2 regions of the Lacrimispora indolis DSM 755 genome follow, and region 2 is predicted to be linked to the other one. Evidence: riboswitches for the same ligand, from Rfam matches in the RefSeq annotation. Region 2 holds a riboswitch; the other holds the start of a gene.
What was found. Region 2 has a riboswitch for glycine ahead of gcvT (glycine cleavage system aminomethyltransferase GcvT). Riboswitches for the same ligand answer to the same signal wherever they lie in the genome.
Positions count from the first base shown of each region.

Region 1 (9,151 bases), 3.4 Mb from region 2:
TATAACCCAGGTGATTGGCGATCTGGGTAAAATTAAGCTGTCTGTTTCTTATCAGCTGCTTGGCTGCATCAATTTTCATGCTGTTAAAATATTCAATGACCCCGGTGTTTCCCTTTTCATAAAAAAGCTTTTTCAGCTGTGAGGTGCTGATCAGATTATCCCGGCTGATCTGGTCAATGGTCAGCTGGGTGCAGATGTTCTTTTCAAAATAGTGAAGGATGGTTTCATAGATGTCCTCTGCGGAAGAGGTGTCCTTGTGAACGGCGGGAGCCCGCCGGACGGACAGGGAGTGGCGGTACATTTGTATGAGGAACTGTTCCAGATAGGTTTTTATCATCTGCTCTGCTGCAAAAGGTCCGTGATCCTTTCGAACCAGAACCTCCTGATAGGGATTGTCAAGCCTTCCGTCAAAGCATAAGCGCGCTTCCGCAATGATCCTGGCCAGAAGCTCCTGCTCCTCCTGGTCTACGTTTAAGATCTGTTCTTTAAATGAAGCCATGTGGGGCGACTGGCAGTCAAATCCAATGACCACAAGGTTGGGAGCAATGACCCCATTGGCCAGGACCCGGTGAAATTCATTGGGCTGATGGAAAATGACCTCTCCCTTTTGAAGGGTAAGCCGTTCATGATCGGCTACCACGTCCACTTCTCCCTTATCCACACACAGCAATTCCCAAAAGTTATGAGATTCCCCGGCAAAGGTGAAGTCGCTCATATATTCAAAATAGTGGATGCTGATAATCCGGTGTATGGTCAGCTCTTCTCTCAATTCTGTATACTTGTATTTCATACGTTCCCCCTGATTTTTAGGCAGAATAAAGCCTGTTATAAAATGATGTTGTGCAAATAGCATAGAAGTTACCTGTATTTTAACTTCTAATTATGAAAAAAGCAAACAAAAAACCTAAAATGTAAAAAATGATAACCTTTTGTACAAAGCATTTTGCCCAAAAGTATAATAATATAGACTCACCAAGAACATCTGACAAAAAGGTTGGATAACAGAGGGAGGTAAAATTATGAGAAGACGTTTTATGAGTATTATGCTGAGTGCTGTCATGGCTGCCGGTGTGCTGGCAGGATGTGCAGGAGGGGCTTCCACAGCTGCCACAACGGCCGCCGGGGCTTCTACGGAAGGGGAAACAGCTGGCGGCGGTGACGGGCTTGTTTACTGGACCATGTGGGAGGCAACGGAGCCTCAGGGCCAGGCGATCCAGATGGCAATTGACAAATTTACAGCAGATACAGGAGTCAAGGTAGACGTTCAGTTTAAGGGGCGTACGGGAATCAGGGAAGGCTTGCAGCCTGCCTTGGATGCAGGAACCAACATCGATTTGTTTGACGAGGATATTGACCGTGTAAATACCACATGGGGACAGTATTTAATGGATCTGGAGGAACTGGTAAAGGCTTCCGGCTATGAAGACAATGCCAATGCAGGCTTAATGTCAGCCTGCAGGGAAGTAGGAAACGGTACATTAAAGTCCATTCCTTACCAGCCCAATGTATTCGCATTCTTCTATAACCAGTCCATTTTTGATGAGGCAGGAATTAAGGATGTGCCAAAGACCTGGGAAGAGCTTGACGGGGCATGCCAGAAGATCAAGGATGCAGGTTATACCCCAATTACCTGTGATGATGCTTACATTACAGCTATGTTTGGCTATCATATGTCCAGACTTTTAGGTGAACCGGGAACAGAAGCCATTGTGAAGGAAGGCAAATGGGATGACCCGGCGGTCCTTAAGACGGCTCAGGCCTATGAGGATTTCGCAAAGAAAGGGTATTTTTCAGAGACCATCGCTTCTAACGTATGGCCTGCAGGACAGAACCAGGAGCTTGCCCTGGGAACAGCCGCCATGTATTTAAACGGTTCCTGGCTTCCAAACGAAGTAAAGGATATGGCAGGAGAAGACTTTAAATGGGGCTGCTTCAGTTACCCTGCAGTAGAAGGCGGAAAGGATGGAACCAATGCCTCCAACTACGGCGCTCAGGTTCTGGCCATCAATAAGAATTCCCAAAATGGAGAAAATGCGTTTAAGCTGATCCAGTACATTACCCAGGGTGAATTTGACAAGAAAATGTCCGAAATGTCAATGGGAATTCCTGCAGATACCAGAAATGCAGAATGGCCGGCACAGCTTGCCAGCGTAAAGCCTGTAATGGAAAGCCTGACAGTGCGGTATCCATGGGCAGCGGGAGCAGAAGCCAATGCAGACTTAACACCTATTATCAAAGAGAACTTTATGAAGCTTTGCGGAGGCTCCGTTACGGCAGCAGAGTTCGTGGACGCTCTTATAGCAGCAGGCAAATAATCCGGAATAATAAGATTCTATAGGGTGACACCGCCAAGGCGGTGTCACCGTGTAATTAAGGAAAGCCGGGGAGGTATTTAACGTGAAGAAGAATAAGACCATGATTGCCGTATTTCTGATACCGGCAGTCCTAATGTTTGTCCTTGTATTCCTTTATCCTATTCTCAGAACAGTTTTAATGAGCTTTTTTAAGATCGAAGGAATCACGGATTCTATGGCCAAGTGGCAGTTCACAGGACTTGCCAATTACAGCAAGCTTGCAGGGACCAGCTTGTTCCGCATATCCATGTGGAATCTGTTCCGCATCTGGCTGATCGGCGGATTGATCGTCATGTCCCTGGGTCTTTTATTTGCGGTCATCATAACCAGCGGGATACGTTTTAAAAGCTTTTTCAGGGCAATGATCTATCTTCCCAACGTAGTCAGCGCGGTTGCCCTTGCCACCATGTGGCTTCAGTATGTATACAGCCCTAAGTTCGGTCTCCTTAAAAATGTATTTTCAGCCATGGGACTTAAAGTTTTGTCCAAGGTCCAGTGGCTTGATAATGATCATAAATTCATGGCCTTGCTTGTTGCGTACTGTTTTGGCATGGTTGGATATCATATGCTGATATTTGCAAGCGGAATCGAACGGATCGGGGATGACTACTATGAGGCGGCTACCCTGGATGGGGCAAATAAGGTAAACCAGTTCCGCTATATTACCCTTCCCCTGTTAAAAGGGGTGTTTAAAACCAACATTACCATGTGGAGCGTCACCTCAGTAGGTTTCTTCGTCTGGTCTCAGCTGTTCTCAACGGTTACGGCGGATACCCAGACCATCACCCCCATGGTTTACATGTACATGATGATCTTTGGAGCCGGCAACAGTATGACGGAACGGAATGCTGGCTTGGGAGCGGCAATCGGTGTTCTGTTAAGTATTTGTGTGGTAGGGGTCTTCCTGATATGCAATAAACTGATAAAAGATGATGATCTGGAATTCTAAGGAGGGGAATCTATGGCTAGAAAAGGAAAGTTTATGGAGCCATTTAACTGGAAGAGAGAGCTTAGGCTTTTTCCGGGATATCTGCTCCTGATTGTTTGGATTTTATTTACCGTTGTACTGCTGGGCTGGGTGGTGGCCGCCAGCTTTTCTACCACAAAGGCCATTTTTTCAGGCCATGTCCTGTCCCAGGGGATTCATTTTGAAAACTATGCAAAGGCATGGACCAATTCCAATGTGTCCGCTATTTTCTTTAATTCCCTGATGTATTCTGTTATTTCGTGTACGCTTCTGGTATTGATCTGTGCGCCTGCTGCGTACGTTCTGTCCCGTTTTAGATTTGCAGGGAATAAAATGATCCAGACCAGCCTGGTATCCGCCATGGGCGTGCCTGTGGTCATGATCGTTCTTCCCCTGTTCAGCCTGATAGCCGGTATGAACGTATTGAACAACTACATTGCCAATAAGGCGGTTCTGATCTTCCTTTACGTGGGGATCAACGTTCCTTATACAACGATTTTTCTTCTCACATTTTTTGCCAATATTTCCAGGGCTTATGAGGAAGCGGCTGCCATTGACGGCTGTCCTCCCATGAGGGCATTCTGGCTGATCATGTTTCCCATGGCCCAGTCCGGGATCATAACGGTAACAATTTTCAATTTTATCAATATATGGAATGAGTATTTTATTTCCCTGATTTTTGCAAACTCCGACAGAGTGCGGCCGGTTGCGGTGGGACTGTATTCCATGATCAATTCCATGAAATATACGGGAGACTGGTCAGGAATGTTTGCCTCGGTTATCATCGTATTTCTTCCGACCTTTATCCTTTATATCTTTTTGTCGGAGAAGATCATCGCCGGCATTACAGGAGGCGGGGTCAAGGGTTAAAATTAAAAAAACTCCTGCCTTACGTGGGATTGCGGGATAAATAATTTATTGGCAGAATTATTTTCCCCAGTCCATGACAGGCAGGAGGTTTTCCATTTTTATTTGTCCACCACAGGAATCGGTGTTTCGTCCCTTTCGTCTAAGTGGTTTAAATAATATCTGGTATCTTTTGCCACGACACCTGACAGAAGGAGTACAGCTACCAGGTTGGGGATGGCCATCAAAGCGTTTAAGATGTCGGAGATAGTCCAAACCAGATCCAGAGACAGCACAGGGCCTACAACTACAATAGCCACAAAGATGACCTTATAAGGCAGCATGCCCCTGGCGCCGAATAAATACTCACAGCAGCGCTCCCCGTAATAAGACCAGCCGAGAATGGTGGAATAAGCAAAGGTGATGATGCCGATTACCAGGATCACCGGCCCCAGGACAGGAATCTGGCTGAAAGCGGCAGTGGTCATCTGTCCGCCGTTTTGGATCATATCCATGTTGATGTTGGGATTTTTCATTATGGTTGAAACCAGTACCAGACCGGTCATAAGGCAGACGACAACCGTATCCCAGAAGGTGCCGGTTGAGGAAACCAGTGCCTGACGCACCGGATTTCGAGTCTGTGCGGCCGAAGCCACCAGCGGTGCAGAACCCATACCGGATTCATTGGAAAACAGGCCGCGGGCAATACCATACTGCATGGCAAGCATAATGCCGCGTCCGACCAGACCGCCGGCAACCGCGCCGGGCTGGAAAGCCAGGGTGATGATCGCCTTCAGTGCAGGTATGATGAAGTCAGCGTTGATAAACAGAATGATCAGGCAGCCGGCCACATAGAAAATGGCCATAAACGGCACAAGCTTTTCGCACACAGTTGCAATGGACTTGATGCCGCCGATAATGACTACAGCGGTAATCGCGCCGAAGACAAGGCCGATTACAATGCGCGGGATAGGCAGGGGCACGTTGTTTTCAATGATCTCGGCAATGGCGTTGATCTGTGTGCCGCTTCCAATGCCAAAGGATGCAAACAGAGCAAACAGTGCAAAGAGTATGCCCAGCCATTTAAGACCCAATGCCCGTTCCAGCACATACATGGCTCCGCCCTGCATGCGGCCGTCCCTGGTCTGAACACGGTATTTGACCGCAATCAGGGATTCTGCATATTTGGTGGCAATGCCGAATACACCGGTCAGCCAGCACCAGAGAACAGCGCCCGGACCGCCTAAGAATACTGCCGTACCAACACCCACAATATTGCCCGTGCCTATGGTGGAAGCGAGGGCAGTGGTCAGCGCCTGAAACTGGCTGACCTCTCCAGGTGAATCAGGATCTTTTGTTACGGACAGCTTAATGGCTGTTAAGGTTTTGCGCTGGATAAAGCCCGTGCGCACGGTCATAAACAAATGGGTGCCAAACAGCAGCACAATCATGGGTATCCCCCAGATTGCCGAGTCCAGCTTGTTAAAAAATTCAACAACTGCTTGCATTAATTTCTACTTCCCTTCCTTAATGATTTTTGAAATAAAAAAAGTGGGAGATACTCCCACTCACAAAAAAACAGAGATAATGCGATATTCCAAAAAGAAAGGGAAAAAATCGCCTCTGTCCTTTTGCCTGAGAGTTTCGCGCCTAAGCGCTTGCCCCTTCGGCCCCTGCATGATTGCAGATGTCTCCAGAGTGCCATCCGTCCACGGTCTGCGCTGGGCGCACTCCACAGATTTCATATGGCGAACATTTAAAGAATGGTGTCATTATACAATAGTGATTAAATTTTTGCAAGAACTTTATCCATTTCGCCAAAGGATAGAATTCCCTTGACAGCAGTTTTTAAATACGTTAAAATGTACTTGCAGTATATGCTGCTTACAATTGAATAACAAATGAAAAGTACGTAATATCCCTTATTCAGAGTGATGGAGATACAAAGGATCTGTGAAGTCACGGCAACCCCGACCGGTAATGATGGCGTTTCGCCACAAAGCGCGATTGGAAGGTGCCAACCTGAGCGAGAAATCGAGCAATAAGAGGATTTGATACATTGTTGAATCAAGTCCGCGTTGCTGCGGACTTTTCTTTTTGTTATTCCCCCATATCATATAAGGAGGGATGACGTAGGGGTATACCTGTAAGCCCTAAGAGTGAGGGCAGAAAGGAAAACACCCTGCGGCATGCCTGCATGCCCAAAGTACATGGGTAAGAAGGAGGAAATGACAACATGGAAAAATTATTATTCACTTCCGAGTCCGTTACAGAAGGACATCCGGACAAAATGTGCGACCAGATATCTGATGCGATTCTGGATGAGATGTTAAAGCAGGATCCCATGAGCCGTGTGGCCTGTGAAACCTGCTGTACCACCGGGCTTGTCATGGTCATGGGAGAAATAACCACCCATGCCTATGTGGACATTCAGAAGGTGGTGCGGGAGACTGTAAGGGAAATCGGCTATGACCGTGCAAAATACGGATTTGACTGCGATACCTGCGGCGTTATGGTAGCCTTAGATGAGCAGTCTGCAGACATTGCCTTAGGCGTTGACCGGGCTTTGGAAGCAAAGGAACACAAGATGTCTGACGAAGAGATCGATGCCATTGGAGCAGGAGACCAGGGAATGATGTTTGGCTTTGCCAGCAATGAAACGGAAGAATACATGCCTTATCCCATCGCTCTTGCCCATAAGCTGGCTCTTAAGCTCACAAAGGTCCGCAAGGATGGAACTCTGACCTATCTCCGTCCTGACGGAAAGACTCAGGTAACGGTGGAATACGATGAGAACGGCAAGCCTCTCCGCTTAGATGCGGTGGTTTTGTCCACTCAGCACGATGAGAACGTGAGTCAGGAACAGATCCATACTGACATTAAAAAATATGTATTTGATGAAGTTCTGCCGGCAGAGCTGGTAGATGAAAATACCAGTTTTTATATCAATCCCACAGGCCGCTTTGTTATCGGCGGACCTCACGGCGACAGCGGCTTAACAGGCCGCAAGATCATTGTAGACACCTACGGCGGTTATGCCCGTCACGGCGGCGGTGCATTTTCCGGCAAGGACTGCACTAAGGTGGACCGTTCCGCTGCTTATGCGGCCCGTTATGTTGCAAAGAATATAGTGGCAGCAGGCTTAGCCGGCAAGTGTGAGATCCAGCTTTCCTATGCCATCGGTGTGGCTCACCCCACTTCCATTATGGTGGATACCTTTGGAACCGGAAAACTGAGCAATGAAAAGCTTGTGGATATCATCCGTCAGAATTTTGACTTACGTCCGGCGGGAATCATTAAGATGCTGGATTTACGCCGTCCGATCTACAGGCAGACGGCGGCTTACGGCCATTTTGGCAGAAACGACTTAGACTTACCCTGGGAAAAGCTTGATAAGGTTTCCCTTTTAAAAGAATATTTATAATTTTTATTATATGAGAGGGATGCCCCAAACCAGCTGATCCATTGCTGGTGAGCGGCATCTTTTTCTATATGGATCAAAGCAGGAAAACTTTCTGTTCTTATACTCTGTTTCTGCCATAAAAGCTTTATTTCTCCCATTTTCCCCATGAGATCAAATCTTATAAAGCTGATTTCCATAAGACTGATTTAAGGCTGATTTTTTATGAGAAGTCCCTATGTACAAGGCCTTGAAGCCGGTTGTAAGAGAGGCTTAAGAGGGAATAGGACAAAGATTTTATATTTTTTTAATATTTGGCACTAAAACTAGCGCCAAATCCCAGTTTCTTCGTGTTGAAATCTGAAGCTCATATTGATTATAATAAGGCTATGAAAAGGAATTGATTGGCCAATCATACCTTCCACGGATCACACAGTAAATACTATATAATGAAGTGAGGGTATGTAAATATGAAAGAGAAGGTACAAGTATTTGGCCGCTTTTTAAGCGGTATGGTAATGCCCAATATCGGTGCATTTATTGCATGGGGACTGATTACGGCATTGTTTATTCCCACCGGCTGGTATCCCAATGAGACGCTGGGGGCATTGGTTTCCCCTATGGCCAGCATGCTGCTGCCGCTTTTGATCGCATATACGGGCGGTACGGCAGTTTATGGACAGCGAGGCGGCGTGATCGGCGCAATCTCAGCCATGGGCGTAATTGTTGGTTCCAGTGTTCCTATGTTTATCGGTGCAATGATCGTAGGACCGGTCAGCGCATGGGTGATCAAGCAGTTTGACAAAAAGATAGAGAACAAGATCCCTGCCGGATTTGAGATGCTGGTAAATAACTTTTCCATGGGTATCATCGGCGCCATCCTGACGCTTATCGCCCTGAAGGGAGTTGTACCTATTGTTGAGGTGCTGAACCGGGTAATGGAGGCAGGAGTTGGATTCTTCGTGGACAATAGGCTGCTTCCTCTGGCAAGTATCTTCATTGAACCTGCCAAGGTTCTGTTCTTAAACAATGCTATCAACCATGGAATTCTTTCCCCTATGGGAATCCAGCAGGTAGAAGAAATGGGAAAATCCATTTTCTTTCTTCTGGAAGCAAACCCGGGACCTGGACTGGGCGTTTTACTGGCTTACTGCCTTGCAGGTAAGGGATCTGCCAAGAGTTCTGCACCCGGCGCCATTATCATTCACTTTTTAGGCGGAATTCATGAGATTTACTTCCCATATATCCTGATGAATCCTCTTTTACTTCTGGCGGTTATGGCAGGCGGAGCCAGCGGGATCTTTGTATTCCAGCTCCTTGGTGTGGGATTGACCTCACCGGCATCTCCCGGAAGTATCCTGGCTGTTCTTGCAATGACACCAAGAGGCGGTTACTTTGGCGTGCTGGCAGGTGTTGCTGTAGCGGCTGCAGTTTCCTTTGTTGTTGCTCTTCCTCTGCTGCGGTTTACCGGAAAAGGCGGGGAACTGGAGGAATCTAAGGATAAAGTGAAACAAATGAAGCAGGAGTCCAAGGGAAATCAGACTGCAGAAAAGAAAACAGTATCTGGGGGAAGTGTTAAAAAGA
Region 1 is NZ_AZUI01000001.1:2,419,618-2,428,768, forward strand. Features, by position in the region: gene K401_RS0111695 (helix-turn-helix domain-containing protein) at 1-790, opposite strand, end outside; gene K401_RS0111700 (ABC transporter substrate-binding protein) at 1,020-2,315, shown strand; gene K401_RS0111705 (carbohydrate ABC transporter permease) at 2,398-3,303, shown strand; gene K401_RS0111710 (carbohydrate ABC transporter permease) at 3,316-4,191, shown strand; gene K401_RS0111715 (alanine/glycine:cation symporter family protein) at 4,290-5,675, opposite strand; glycine riboswitch at 5,782-5,874, opposite strand; SAM riboswitch class I at 6,087-6,215, shown strand; gene metK (methionine adenosyltransferase) at 6,404-7,591, shown strand; gene K401_RS0111725 (PTS mannitol transporter subunit IIBC) at 8,038-9,151, shown strand, end outside.
Region 1: linked by a shared signal. The riboswitch ahead of K401_RS0111715 (alanine/glycine:cation symporter family protein) and the one ahead of gcvT (glycine cleavage system aminomethyltransferase GcvT) in region 2 are both predicted to bind glycine.

Region 2 (9,151 bases):
AGAAGCCTGTCTTCCGCTTCCAGTAATGTAACCTTGGAACCAAAGGAAGAGAATACGGTGGCAAACTCCACTCCTATGACCCCGCCGCCTATGATCAGCAGGCTCTCCGGCACGTGATCAAGCTGAAACAGCTCATCGCTGGTCATAACTCCAGGAAGACGGATTCCTTCAATAGGCGGCAGAGAAGGCTTGGAGCCTGTTGCCAGCAGGATATGTTTTGCCTGAAGGATTTCTTCGCCTTCCTCTGTCCTGATCCTGACCCTTCCATCCTTTGTCAGTGTTCCGGTTCCCTGGATCCGCTTTACTTTATTTCCCTTAAGGAGCTGTTCCACTCCCAGTCTGAGACTTTCGGAAGTTTCATTTTTATAGGACATCACTTTGCCGTAATCATAGGTCACCTCTTTTGAAATGATTCCAAACCGTTCTCCGGACAGGACCTCCTGATACAATTTGGCAGCGTGCAGCATGGCTTTTGCGGGAACGCAGCCCCGGTTTAGGCAGGTTCCGCCCACCTCCCGTTTTTCAATAACAGCAGTCTTCATTCCCAGCTTTGCAGCCTTAATGGCCGCCACATATCCTCCGGGGCCTGCACCAATAACAAGCAGATCGTATATTTCCTCCATCCTATCCCTCCCTGGCTTTTATAATTCTGCAGCAGCAAAAAACTCTCTTAGGTCATTTATCATGATCGACTGGGCCTGGGTCTTTGCAGGCACCTGATCCAGTTTATTACAGATATCCTGGTTCTCATATTTGCTTCCCTTTAAATACTTTGGGATCCGGTCCACAAGATCCGGCTCCATGGAATCCGAAAACAATTGGAGATCCTGTATGATCCCGCAGTTAACCTGGAACTGCCAGATCACATTTCCCCATACAAACCGCTTTGACAGCTCATACTGAAAATCCATGGTGCGTCCATACAGCCAATCCCAGGAAGAAAACTTCTTTCTTCCCTGGGCCAGCGCTTCCTGGTCTAAATCCTCCTGGCTGCAGAAAACCGCCTTGCATCCATAGATTTCTTCAAATGCCTCCAAAAGCTTTTCCTTCAGCATATCAATGGTAAGGCCGGCCTGATATTCAGAAAGATTGGTTACCCTGGCCTTAACGGAATCCACTCCTTTTAATTCCAGCTTATCCTTTGAAACCTGTAAGTATTTAGAAAGCTTCTCCATATCTGCATGAACCAGCAGGGTCCCGTGATGATAGCACTTCTCCCCTCTGGTGTAAAAGGCGTTGCCGGAAAATTTCCTGCCTGATACGGTAATATCGTTTCTTCCTGATTTTTCCCCATGGATTCCCAGCTTTTTGACAGCGCGTAAGATGACCTCCAGCTGTTTATCCAGATCATAATGATCCTTATGGACAAGAAACGTAAAATTTAAATTGCCAAGATCATGGAATACGGCGCCGCCTCCTGAAAGCCGTCTTACCAGATGGCCGCCTGCCTGCTCCAAATCCAGGATCCTGCATTCCTTCCATGGGTTCTGGTTTTTGCCGATCACAACGGTATTTTCATTCTGCCATAGGTATAAGATGCAGGTATCCCGACTTACTGATTCTAATAAATACTCTTCTATGGCAAGATTTAAATACGGGTCATGACTGCTTCCGTTTACGTATTTAATTTCCTGTATCATCTTTATCTGTTTCCTTATCTGAAAAATCATACTTTAGTATTGGATTTCTGGCTGCCCTTACTTCATCGAGCCTGGTGACCGGAGTGTGAACAGGAGCCTGATGAAGGGTATCCGGCTGGGCTTTTGCCGTTTCATGCAAGCCGCGTAATACTGAAATCACTTCATCCAAAGTTTCTTTTGACTCCGTTTCCGTTGGTTCCGCCATTAACGCTTCCGGTACGATGAGAGGGAAATACATGGTCGGCGGATGAATGCCATTGTCCAAAAGTCCTTTTGCTATGTCCATGGCGGATATGCCAGTTTCTTTTTTCAGCCTGGCCAGGCTCATGACAAATTCATGCATACAGGGTCCCGGATATGCCATATCATATACATCCTTTAATTTTGCCATCATATAATTGGCATTCAGTACGGCATGCTTTGCAGCTTCCGGAACTCCTTCCTTTCCAAGCATGAATAAATACGTCATGGCTCTGACTACGATCAGGAAATTTCCGTAAAAGTTTTTCACCTGCCCAATGCTTTGAACAGGATCTTTAAACGTATATCCGTTTTCTTCCTCTACCATGCTGCCAGGTAAAAATTCGGCCAGAAGATTCTTGCAGCCTACCGGTCCGCTTCCCGGACCTCCGCCTCCGTGAGGAGTGGAAAAGGTTTTGTGAAGATTTAAGTGGACCACATCAAATCCCATGTCTCCCGGTCTGATTAGCCCCATGACGGCATTTAAATTTGCACCGTCATAGTAAGTCAATCCCCCGGCTTCATGAATGATTTTTGTAATGTCCAATATATTTTTGTCAAAAAGTCCCAATGTATTGGGATTTGTCAGCATCAGTCCGGCCGTATCTTCCCCGACTGCCTTTTTTAATTCCTCCAAATCCACTCCCCCGTCTTTAGCAGACGGAATGCTGATTACCGAAAAGCCCACCATGGATGCGCTTGCCGGATTGGTTCCATGTGCGGAGTCCGGTACGATAATTTTTGTTCTTTTTTTATCACCGCGGCTTTCGTGGTATGCTTTCATCAGCAAAAGTCCGGTAAATTCACCATGGGCTCCTGCTGCCGGCTGAAAGGTCATACGGTCCATTCCGGTGATCTCACATAAGTACTTTTCTGCCGTTTTCAGCACTTCCATACAGCCCTGTGCCGTATGCTCCGGCTGCATGGGATGAATCTGTGCAAATCCCGGAAGAGCTGCCATGCTTTCATTGATCTTGGGATTATACTTCATGGTGCAGGAACCTAAAGGATAAAAGCCGTCATTGACGCCATATGCCTTTTTCGCCGCTTCCGTATAATGCCTGCTTATATCATTTTCAGACACTTGGGGAAGGCGGAGGCTCTTTTTTCTTAAACTGCCTTCCTCCGGCAGTTTAACCGGCACATCACATTCCGGCAGAATGGTCATCGATCTTCCTTCCTGCCCTTTTTCAAATATCAGCATAACCTTACACCTCCTTTAAAATGCCAATGACACGGTCAATGTCATCTTTTGCATTCATTTCCGTACAGCACCATAAGATCTGCCCCGTTCTTTCACCGGTTAATGGATAACCGCCGAGAATTCCGTGTTCTTCCAGTGCACTCAACATCTTTTCTGCCGGAACTATTGAAGCGGTCACAAATTCGTGGAAGAATTCACCCCGGTTTACAACCGGATACCCGATTGCTTCCAGCTGGTCAGCCATGTAATGGGCCTTTGACATACACTGTATGGCTGTCTGTTTTAAGCCTTCGGCTCCCATAGCAGATAGATAAACTGCTACAGCCAATGCACAAAGGGCCTGGTTTGAGCAGATGTTGCTTAATGCTTTTTCTCTTCGGATATGCTGTTCTCTCGCCTGAAGGGTCAGGACATATCCTGTTTTACCGTTGGAATCAACGGTTTCTCCGACGATCCTTCCCGGCAGTTTTCTGGTCAGTTCTTTTGTACATGCCATAAAACCGATATACGGCCCGCCGAATGCCAGGGGAAGTCCCAGGGGCTGCCCTTCTCCCACCGCAATATCAGCGCCGTATTCTGCCGGAGTCTTGATTACACCTAATGAAATGGGATTCACACCCATGATATACCGCGCCCCGGATTCCTTTGCTGTACTTCCGATTTCAGCTGCCGGTTCTAAGCTGCCGTAATAATTGGGATTCTGAATATAGACACATGCGGTCTGGCTGTCAATATGTTCCTTCAGAAAATCCAGATCCGTTATGCCATCTTTCTCAGGAATAACAGTCAGTTCCATCCCGTTTCCAAAGCAATAGGTCTTTATGGTCTCCATCACCTGAGGATGAACCGCTGTGGATACAAAAGCCTTGTTTTTCTTTCTGTCCCTGCACATCGCTACCGCTTCCGCCGCCGCTGCACCGCCGTCATATACGGAAGCATTGGCCGCATCCATTCCTGTAAGCTCACAGATCATGGTCTGGTATTCAAATATGGATTGTAAAATTCCCTGGCTGATTTCCGCCTGATACGGGGTATAGGCCGTGTAAAGGGTTTCCTTGGATAACACACTTTTTACAACAGCAGGAATATAGTGCCTGTACGCCCCTGCACCCCTGAAAATGACCGGAAATACCGTATTTTTTGCTGCAATGCCTTCCATTTTCTTACAAACTTCCATTTCAGACATACCAGGGGGAAGATTTAATCCTTCCTTTAACAGAACTTCCTGGGGAAGCTGCCTGAAAAGTTCTTCTATGCTATCAATGCCGATCGCCGACAGCATTTCTTTTCTGTCCTGATCGGTTGCCGGTACAAATGAACCCATATGCAGATCTCCTTTATTCCATTTCTTTTTTTACAAGTTCCTCGTATTCCTCTGGGGTTAAGAATTCTTCTTTTTCCGTAATACCGGTTATCTTTGCAAACCAGGCTTCATAAGGAGCCTCATTGATCTTTTCCGGTGAATCGAGAAGCTCTTCGTTGATTTCCGATACAACCCCTGTTACCGGGCAATATACATCTGAAACAGCTTTTACAGACTCCACATCGGCAAATACTTCGCCGGCTGCCGTCTCGTCATCCTCTTCCGGAAGATTGACGAAAACTAGCTGCCCCAATGTCTGCTGGGCATAATCCGTAAGGCCTACCAAAGCGGTTGTTTCATCTTCAAATTTTACCCATTCATGGGTTTTTGTGTAAACCAGATTTTCTAATACCTTCATGACTGATTCTCCTTCTCCTGGATTAATTATTTTGATTTTTTATAGAATGGAAGGGGCACTACTTCTGCCTCTACTTCTCTTCCTCGCACGATTACTGTTACTTTTGTACCTGTATTTATATATTCCTTATCTAAAATGGCCATGGCAGCCGGATAGCCTAAATATGGGCAATGGGTTCCTGATGTTGTAAAGCCTGCCTTTTTTCCGTTTACAAGCACATCTTCCTGTTCCCGAATGATCCCTCTTCCTGTCACCCTTAAGCCTACCCGTTTTCTTGTAAGGGAATCCTTATCCGGCAAATGGTTCTTACCGATAAAATCCTCCTTCTGCATTTTCACGGCAAACCCGAGACCTGTTTCCACAGGATTTATCTCATCATTCATTTCATGTCCGTACAGCGGCATGCCGGCCTCCAGCCTTAAAGTGTCTCTGGCCCCCAGCCCGCAGGGCATCAGTCCGTATTCCTTACCTGCCTCCATAAGCGTTTCCCACATCGTCTCAGCATATGTATTGTCCAAATAAAGCTCAAAACCGTCTTCCCCTGTGTAACCGGTTCTGGATACCATGCATGGGATCCCTCCTACCATTCCATCAAAAACAGCATGATAGTATTTTTCAGGAATATCTGTGGTCAGTTTCATGAGTATTTCCTGTGATTTGGGACCCTGCAGGGCAATTTGTGTGATTTGATCCGAAATATCTTCAAACACCGCTTCTCCTAATTTATGTTCCAGCATCCACCGGTAATCCTTATCTTTATTGGAAGCATTTACAACGATAAAGTAATCTTCTTCTTTTTTCTTATATACGATCAGATCATCCACTGTCCCGCCCTGGTCATTGCACATGGGGCTGTATCTTGCCTGGCCGTCCGCCATACCGGTAAAATCATTGGTCAGCAGCCGCTGCAGATTCTCAAGTGCGTCTTTTCCCTTACAGCTTATTTCTCCCATATGGGAAACATCAAAAAGCCCTGCTCCTGTTCTCACTGCCATATGCTCCTTTATGATTCCCTCTTCATACTGAATTGGAAGAAGATATCCTGCAAAGGGGACCATTTTGCCATGATATTTCAAATGCATTTCATAAAGCGGTGTTTTTCGTTCCATGTGTAAACCCTCCTTAAATTTATATGATAAAGGCAGTGTCTTTTACTGCCGTCCATCCGGTTATAAAGACATCTTACTATTTTCATAATCAGGAACATCTTCCGTTTATCTGCACAAAAAAAGGCAGAGAAAAATATCCGTATAAGATATTTCTGTCTGCCTCTGTCCTTTTACCTGAAAGATTGACTTCTTCGGTACATAAATGTTCTCCAGAGTTACGTCCGAATACAATCCTTTTGCCTGAGAGTTTCTGCCTTCCCCTTCGGCGGCACAGATTTGTGCTCTCTCTCGTATTCATCATCCGTTATTTATTATTGATATTATCAGAGTATTTTGGCACTGTCAATGATTTTTTACACAACCTTTCCCCATGATTCTGACAATTGCGCTGCCGGCTTTTAAAGCATTTCTATCTCGCCGTAACGCTTTCCATCTTTTTATTCTCTGATATGCCGTGCTGATTCACATATTCCATAAATTTATCGCAGCTCAAGGCCCTGCTGAAATAAAAGCCCTGATAGTAATCACAATCAAGTTCATGGAGCATTTGGACCTGCTCTTTTGTTTCAACTCCCTCCGCCACAACCTGAACCTTCATCTGTTTGCAGAGAGTAAGGATTGTCTCCACAATCTGCTGCCGCCTCCTGTCGCTGGCAATGCGGTGAACCAGGGAAGCGTCGATCTTCACAATATTTGCATGGAAATCACACAAATACAATAAGGAACTGTGTCCCATCCCAAAATCATCAATGGAGATATCCACACCCAGCTCCCTGATTTGCTTAAGCTTGTCCCGTGTGGAATCGCCGGGATCAACTGCAGCATTTTCTGTAAGCTCAAACTCTATGCAGCCGGGCTTAAGGCCATGTTCATTGATCAGTCTCTCCACAGTTTCAATCAGCGTATCGTCATCCTTCAGCTGATTCGGGTTTAAATTGATGGAAATGGATAATCCGCCATATCCTTGATCTTGCCAACGCCGCAAATCAGACAGAGCCTTGCGGATTACCCAAATGCCCAATTGGTTGGTAAGTCCGGCCTCATCACAGATGCTTAATACAATATGAGGCGATATGTATCCGTACACAGGATGGATCCAGCGCAGCAGGGCCTCACCTCCCATAACCTCACCGCAATAGTTCACCTTTGGCTGGTATTCCAGATACAGGCTTCTTTTACAGCCCTGGAGGCTGCTCCTGATTTCAGCCAAAAGGGTGCGGGCGAGCAAACCAACATCGTCATGGCGGGAAATGATCTTTTCCTGCCTCTTTTCCCAGGTATTTTGCAGCTCCTCTGATAAAACATGGAAGGTAGTCAGGCGGTCACGTTGCTGATTCTTTGCCTGAAGCCGGACAAAAGGGAGGTAAATCAACACAGCTGCCGTCAGGTTTATCACCTGCAGTATAACTCCGGAAACCGATCCGGAGGCAAGTAACCCGGATAAAAAAATCGGGGTCGTCCATTCTATCGCCTGTGTGACTGGCGGCACAAAGCCCAAAAGCAGGGCAAGATATGCATTTAATCCAAGGATAACAGGTGACAAAAGGAACGGAATAAAATAATAGGAATTGAAGATGACCGGAAAACCGTAAAGCACGGTATCGTTGATATTAAAAATACCAAGGGGTACGGAAATCTTCACAAGACGGTTATTCTCACCGGCCAGCAGAAACGCAAGCAGCAATCCCAGTGTTGCCCCAACACCTCCTAAATACACATACGTATCGTAGAATCCCTTGGTAAGAATATTCGGACCCTCAAAAGAGGTAACGACCCTGGTTGCACCGGATACTGCATCTGCTATCATTGGTTCGCCCCGCACACCAAAGAATGACAGGATATGGGTTAAAAGGATCAGCAACACGGCGGAAACAAAGTTTGCTCCTGTCATCCATGTTTCATTTATCCTTTGCAGGAGTATCCCTGGGTATGAATTTATACCTGTAGAAACCAGCAAAACTTTTGCCCCGCTGAACACAAAAACAGTGAGAAAGGATGGCATAACGGCCAGAAAGGAGGCCTGAGTCAAAGCGCCTCCCAGATGGGGAATGACATTGGAGGGCAGGGTACGGCAGCAGAGCTTATAAAAAAAACAAAACAGATGGGACGCAGCTATGGATACGAAAAGGGCCTTGAACATACCGGAGGAACCTGCTTCATGTGCCTGCACAATCAGATTTCTGTGTGTAAGTGCAATATAGGAGGCAAATACCGTAATCACAATGCTGACAGAGCTTACCTCACCGGACCTTACAAGTGTCATTTCCTTAGCTGCGGCATAACTGACCGCAATCAACGCCAAAAGCGCCATGATCTGAAGTGTGGCATAATGAAAGGACAGGCCGATTTCCTGCCATGCTTCCCCAAATATACCAGACATAAAGCGGTGATAGGACGGAATCGGCAAGGTAAGCAGAGCAAAAACAACCGAACCGGCCAACACCAGCGGCATCATCGACAACACCCCTCTGCGAAGGATTCGCAAAGTCTTCCTGTAAACCATTTTTGAAAACATGATGTCGAGCTTTTCTATCATATCCGTCTACTCCTTCTCTCACGAAGATGCAAGCATCTTTTTTTCATATATACAATTTTTGTTCCTAATATTCAATTTGATTGGATACAGCATTTTTCGTTCTGAAATTGGCACCACAATATTACGAAACCGTTCCAAAACCAATGCGGCACCTATCAACAGATAAGCACCGCATGGTTTGCAGATTTTATGCACATAATTCCCGTCCATTTGATATCCTTATTCCGGACATGGAATTCCGGCGTCAACATGCCAGGCGCCGTAAAAACCGCAGCTTCACGTGGAAAGGACTATAAATCACCGCTCATAAAGGTCATTTAAGAAGGGTTGTATTTTAGTATTTACTATGAGCCATGGAAAATCCCATGCTTTCCGGTGAAGGTTTTATGGAAATTTGCTGATTCATTGGATATAATGTGTTTCCAATTCTGATGCCCTGAAAGTCTTCTTTTAATTTAAACTGAGCAATTGTCTCTTTCAGTAAAGCTGCCTGTCCGCTCATTTCCTCACTTACGGCAGCACATTCTTCAGAGGAAGCACTATTGGCCTGCACAACCTGGGATACCTGTTCAACCGCTTTACTGATCTGTATCATGGAATCTGCCACATTACCTGCTGATTGGGAAATGCTTGTAATAACCTCACTGCTTTGGACCACGCCTTCCACAATCTTTTGCAGGGCATCCGATGTCTGGCTGGAT
Region 2 is NZ_AZUI01000001.1:5,817,280-5,826,430, forward strand. Features, by position in the region: gene lpdA (dihydrolipoyl dehydrogenase) at 1-623, opposite strand, end outside; gene lplA (lipoate--protein ligase) at 642-1,640, opposite strand; gene gcvPB (aminomethyl-transferring glycine dehydrogenase subunit GcvPB) at 1,624-3,084, opposite strand; gene gcvPA (aminomethyl-transferring glycine dehydrogenase subunit GcvPA) at 3,089-4,408, opposite strand; gene gcvH (glycine cleavage system protein GcvH) at 4,422-4,805, opposite strand; gene gcvT (glycine cleavage system aminomethyltransferase GcvT) at 4,832-5,914, opposite strand; glycine riboswitch at 6,067-6,132, opposite strand; glycine riboswitch at 6,133-6,215, opposite strand; gene K401_RS0128275 (EAL domain-containing protein) at 6,324-8,450, opposite strand; gene K401_RS32125 (methyl-accepting chemotaxis protein) at 8,785-9,151, opposite strand, start outside.